Regions from separate parts of the Neobacillus sp. SRL179 genome, predicted to be linked through region 2. Evidence: predicted binding sites of a transcription regulator. Region 2 holds the regulator's gene; the other holds the start of a gene.
The links. The regulator CtsR, encoded in region 2, represses protease genes until heat stress. The targets are predictions, from matches to a motif close to ATGGTCAATAAAGGTCAAACA.

Region 1: a site for CtsR is predicted at 1,864-1,884, ahead of clpB (ATP-dependent chaperone ClpB). Genes of this name have one in related genera too.

The regions. Positions count from the first base shown of each region.
Region 1 covers NZ_OZ481792.1:1,344,070-1,347,286, forward strand. Annotated here, with positions in the region: gene AC4E8C_RS06605 (YwiC-like family protein) at 1-523, shown strand, start outside; gene AC4E8C_RS06610 (Crp/Fnr family transcriptional regulator) at 581-1,273, opposite strand; gene AC4E8C_RS06615 (YjzC family protein) at 1,596-1,778, shown strand; gene clpB (ATP-dependent chaperone ClpB) at 1,896-3,217, shown strand, end outside.
Region 2 covers NZ_OZ481792.1:100,441-103,657, reverse strand. Annotated here, with positions in the region: gene mcsB (protein-arginine kinase McsB) at 1-534, opposite strand, end outside; gene mcsA (protein-arginine kinase activator protein McsA) at 536-1,084, opposite strand; gene AC4E8C_RS00535 (CtsR family transcriptional regulator) at 1,111-1,572, opposite strand; gene AC4E8C_RS00530 (hypothetical protein) at 1,864-2,181, shown strand; gene AC4E8C_RS00525 (acyltransferase family protein) at 2,199-3,014, shown strand.

The DNA.
Region 1 (3,217 bases), 1.2 Mb from region 2:
GGTTCCAGCTTTAGGTTTGTTATTATTTCCTTTGTTCAAGAGTCCATCCATCATGGCTTTTGGTTTTCTAATGATTCCGTTTTTTACTTTAAATGCGTATTTTACCACTAAAAATCAAGATCGTGCTTTTATGAATGATATCAGTGCAATTATTGCTTTTTCCATTGCGGGTTTAGCAAGTAGTTACTTAGGACAAAAATCTATCACACTGGAATCCGTCCTATTTCCCTTTTTAACGTCAATCTTATTCTTCATAGGTTGTACTTTTTATGTGAAATCAATGATTAGAGAAAAGAAAAATAAACATTTCAAATGGATTTCATGGTCCTACCATTTCCTTCTTGTAGCGGCATGGTTTGTTAGTGGGAATTGGGTTGTTGGAATAGCTTTAATTCCTAGTTTACTTCGAGCCATTCTTTTTTATGGAAAAAAATTAACTCCAAAACAAATAGGTATTTATGAAATCATCAACTCGGTATTCTTTTTCCTACTTGTTGCAGCACAAATCATCCTCCTAAAGTAAAAAAATCGGTCGTCATCGACCGATTTTTTTAGCTTTATACAGTTGAAAGGGGATCACCTAGTCAACCTTACAAATTTCAACTGGGCATTCTTCACAATCAATTTCCCTTTTTAAATAATCTAAATCATGGATGGTAATGTTCCCTTTATCGATAGAAATGATTCCGGCTTTTCTTAAATCACTAAGTAACCGATTCACTACCTCACGTGACGTTCCACAGAAATTAGCCAATTCTTGATTCGTTAGGGGCAATTCCACCATAATCCCTTTATTTGTCTTAATTCCGTAACTGTTACTTATGCGAATTAAGGTTGAATACAGGGCTCCTTTTTTTCCATGAAGTACTAAATCACGAAATTTAGTTTGTGTTTTACGATATTGCAGACTCATCCACTTAATCATTTCAAACGAAAGAGGAAGATCTTGTGAAAGTTTTTCCTCTAGAACATCCTTCATGATGACAGCTACTTCACCATTCTCGACAACCCGTGCACTTAATAAATACCGCGTAGATGGGGAAAATAAATTTAATTCACCTACAAAATCACCTTTTGAACACATTCTAAGGGTAAGTTCTCTACCGTCAGGAATTATTTTACTAATTTGAAGGATACCACTTTGAACGATATATAATTCATCCGCCTGTGAACCTTCCTGGAAAAGAAAAGTTCCTTTTTTAATCTTTCTTATATGGTGAACAGTATCAAAAAGGTGAGACAATGTAACAGGTACTTCTTTTACTGACAGCATACTCCTAACCACCTTTGATGGTACGTAAATTAATATTGAAACAATATGCAAGTCAAAGCTAAATTTACAAGATATTACTATAATTATATTGTTAACGAAGAATAATTAGCAATAAAAGTGCAATAAGTTCATACAATCGTCAAAAAACATATGTAAATCTTTCTACTAAGAGATGCTGCTGCGTGTACGCTGTAATAGATTTTCACAACTTTTTATATTTCTTGGGAAATAATGTCGTCTTATGGCGAATTTGAAAGAAATTCCTATAATGGTCAAACACAAAAAGGAAATAATAAAGATGTAGAAGAGAAGGAGGGATAACATGGGACAAAGTCATCAGTTTAGATCAGGGAAAAAAGCACCCAATAATGGCATTTACATTGAAGTGGGTGAAACTGGAAGCAATATCATTAATCCGAAGAAAATAAAGCTAAAAGCAGGGGATCCTTTTCCTGAAACATCAAATGATGATCGGGTTTGGACATACTTACCTAAAACAAAATAGGATCAACAAAAGTCATCTATTTCAGATGGCTTTTCTTCTGTCCAAAATTTTACTTAAACATAGTAATTGTTTTATAATAAATATAAAGGTCAGGAATGGTCAAAGGAGGAATGAGGAATGGACCTAAATCGAATGACAGAGCGTTTACAGCAAGGCATAATGAATGCGCAAGATTTAGCAATGAAGGAAAATCATCAAGAAATAGATGAACCTCATTTATTACTATCACTGATGAATCAAGACGACAGCCTAATAGCAGCCATATTAGAAAGAGCAGCCTTGCCGACTGATAATGTTCGTAAAAGCTTGTTGGAATCCTTAGCGAAAAAACCACAGGTTACCGGGAGTGGTGTTGAACAGGGGAAATTGTATATTACCGCTAAGCTGCAAAAATTACTAGTAAGTGCAGATGAGTTTGCCTCAAAGTTTTCCGATGAATACATTTCAGTAGAACATTTTCTGTTAGCGGCAGCATATGCTGATGATTCTGTAATGAAAAAGATAATAAAGTCTTTAGGGAAAACTCCAGAAGCGATAGTAAATGCTATTAAAGATATTAGGGGGAATCAGAGAGTGACTTCACAAAATCCTGAAGCAGGTTATGATGCACTTAAAAAATATGGCAGAGATCTAGTGGCCGAAGTAAAAGCGGGGAAAATGGATCCAGTTATCGGCAGGGATACAGAAATTCGTAATGTCATTCGGATCCTGTCTAGAAAAACAAAGAATAATCCAGTCCTAATTGGTGAACCAGGGGTAGGGAAAACAGCGATTGTGGAAGGATTAGCGCAAAGAATTGTTAGAAAAGATGTCCCAGAAGGATTAAAGGATAAAACTATTTTTTCACTTGATATGAGTGCCTTAATTGCCGGGGCAAAATTTAGAGGGGAATTTGAAGAAAGACTGAAGGCGGTTTTAAACGAAATTAAAAAAAGTGAAGGGCAAATATTGCTATTTATTGATGAAATCCATACGATTGTTGGAGCAGGAAAGACTGAAGGGGCTATGGATGCAGGGAATATGTTAAAGCCAATGCTAGCACGCGGGGAGCTTCATTGTATCGGAGCAACCACACTAGATGAACATCGAAAATATATTGAAAAAGATCCAGCGTTAGAACGGAGATTCCAACAAGTACTTGTCCAAGAACCCGCTGTTGAAGATACCATTTCTATCTTAAGAGGATTAAAGGAAAGATTTGAGGTTTTCCATGGTGTAAAAATTCACGATCAAGCGCTTGTAGCAGCAGCTACATTGTCAGATCGTTACATTACAGATCGTTTTTTACCTGATAAGGCGATTGATTTAGTTGATGAAGCATGTGCGATGATCAGAACGGAAATTGACTCGATGCCAACGGAACTTGATGAAGTGACACGCAGAGTCATGCAGCTTGAAATTGAAGAGGCAGCATTACGAAAAGAGAATGATGAAGGCAG
Region 2 (3,217 bases):
GGCCCGAAGTCCCGTTCCAACATTTGTGGGACAACTTGTTAAATAACCGTGTTTTTCGTCAAAGGCATAATGAATGTTACTTTCAAGCCAATCATCTATTTCGTTGGCCGCCGCCAATGCCTCTGCAATTTGTAAGCCGGGAAACAAACATTGAATTCTGATATGGTCTTCTTCATTAATCATAATACTAACTTCTTCGTTTTCTGTTAAAAGAACAGCACCATAAGGTGAATCTTCAGCCAATAGGGGACTAACCAAGTGCTTTTCTACTAAGACCCTTTTCTGAAGCGGCTGCATTTCATCAATTTTTAATAATTCCATCCTTCCATACTTTTGAAGATCGGATTGGTTAAGGATTTCCTCCATATTGACAATAACCGCTTTTGCCTCTTCTGGTGAAAATACAGTCGGAAAGTTGTAAGCCTCAAAGTTTCTAGCTAGACGGATTCGAGAACTAAGGACAATATCCGAATCCGGTCCCTCTTCGCTCATCCAGGAGCTGACGGCTTGATTAAAGAAATGTTCAAGCGACACGTTATTCTCCTCCCTCTTCGTTTCCAGCTAATTGTTTTTCTAACGTACGTATTTCATCGCGAATCTCCGCAGCCTTCTCAAATTCCTCATTGGAAATGGCATTTCGGAGTCCTAGTTTTAATTCTTCGATTTGTTTACGAAGATGGAGGCTGCCGCCAATTCTTTTCGGTATTTTACCATTATGTGACCAATTTCCACCATGCAAACGCCTTAATACAGGCTGTAACTGGTCTTGAAATGTTTCATAACAATGGGCACAGCCAAACCGTCCTACCTTTAAAAACTGTGGAAAAGTCATCGAGCAATGATCACATTGAAGGATTTCCTCCTGTTGAAATGGACTTTCACTCGACTTTTGAAATGTTGGGTCAATATTTAATAATCCTGCTAATAGATTATTAAAAGCAAAACCAGATTCCCCATTAAAGATAAACATTTCGCCTTTTTCCTGGGCACATTTCTCACAAAGATGTACTTCTGTTTTTTCACCATTAATAATTTTTGTAAAATGAAGAGCAGCTGGCCTTTGATTGCATTCTTGACAGATCATATTTATCACCTCTCTGGCTGCACTAGTTATTTATATTTTAAGGATGTTAACATTGCTTTTAACATTCTTGCTCGTAATTCATCACGATATGGAAGATCAATATATAAGACAGAACGATCGATGACACTTAGCATAATTTTTGCCTCTCGTTTTGTAATGACCTCCTCATGAACCAGTCTTACAATTACATCTTCAGCACTTGTTTGACTAATTCGATTTTGGATGATTGCTAGCAACTGATCAATTAAATGGGCTAAATCGTGGGATTGAACCTTCATAATCCGAATATATCCACCGCCGCCCCGTTTACTTTCTACAATATATCCTCGTTCAATGGTGAAACGAGTATTAATGACATAATTGATTTGTGAAGGGACGCACTGAAACTTGTCAGCAATTTCATTTCGCTTAATTTCAACAAGGTCTTCTTCACTTAACTCCAAAACCTGCTTTAGATATTTTTCAATAATATCGGAGATGTTTCTCATCTTCCCACCTCCCATCATCTGACTTTGACTATATTTGACTTTTATTATACTGAAATTTTGGGGGAGATGCAACGATTCACTACTACTGATTTTCTCCAAATTTCCCCGCCCTGAAACCTATGATTTCTAAGAAATACCGACTAAAATAGATTCTTCTCCATAGAGCAGGGTTAGATATCATTCTAGTTTTGACACAGAGATGCGTTTTTCCTGTTTTTGTATATAAATACTTTCTAATATTTCCTCCTGCCTGTAAAATGTAATTGTAAAAATTATGAAATAAGAAAGTCTATGAGTGAAAAGGAAAGACGGTATGACATCGATTGGCTTAGGAATTTTGGGATTTTCTTATTATTTCCTTTCCATGCGGCACGATTTTTTGATTATTGGGATCCTTTTTATGTAAAAAATGAAACATTGAGCTGGGGGTTAAGCTGGTTCATTTCAGTTGCTAATTTATGGTTTATGCCCCTGCTATTTTGGTTAGCCGGTTCTGCCAGCTGGTACGTACGCATTACAGATAAAATCCAAATCCTTTTTTCTAAAATAAAGATGCAGCCGCCTGTTAATACCGCTCTTAGTTGGCCTATTACTCATTGTTCCACCTAAAAGGGTATTTTGCGATTATGGACCATACCGGAAAATCATCAGGTTCCTATTTCATGTTTTTAAAAGAATTTTCCTCAAACTTTAGCGATTTATCAGGTTGTTTTGGTACATTTACCCCTGCTCACCTGTGGTTTATCCTTTATCTTTTTGTTCTTTCAATATTGGCTTTACCCGTTTTTCATTTTTTACGAACAGAAAAACCAAAACATTTTATCCATTACACTATGAGTAAGCCATCCATGTTTATCCTGTTTTTTATAGTGTTAGCACTAACAACTAAACTGCCAGCTCCAGGCGGGCAAAATCCATTCTTTTACTTCGTTCTTTTTATTATGGGGTATATAACTAGCAGTGATCAACGATTCCAAGAGATGTTTAATCGTTTACGCCTTAGGGGTTTATTAGTAATACTTATCTCTGTACCAATCTGGGTTTTCCTCGTTGCCCAAAACGATGACATAAAAAGTCTTTTAATGGACAGCTTCTTAACGTTGTTCAGGATGTTTAATGTATGGATGGGCCTAATCGTCATTCATGGGTATGGTCATAAATATTTAAATAAAAATCATCGACTCCTTCCCTTTTTGAATGAAGCTGCGTTTCCGGTTTATATTATTCATCAAACGGTGTTAGTGGTGATTGGTTATTATGTGATTAGGCTAGACCTAACTGTCCCACTTAAATATGTCTTAATTATGATTTCAACCTTAACAGTCTCTCTTCTTATTTTTGAGTTCGTAATAAAGAGGACTCATCTCACCCGATTCCTATTTGGTGTAAAAGTCAAAAAGGGTAATAGTGGGGCTGGGCACTCTAATAATAAAAGTATGTAGGGGTATCTTTTTATGATTGATTGTCCTTATATGCTGGGTCTTAAAGACATTTAGGGCAATCTTTCGGGGGGTTTTGTCTTTTAGACGGTTTCTTAAAGACATTTTTGACAGGGCTTCGATGAGTTTTGTCTTTTAGACGGTTTCTTAAAGACATTTTTGACAGGGCTTCGATGAGTTTTGTCCTTTAGACGGCTTCTTAAAGA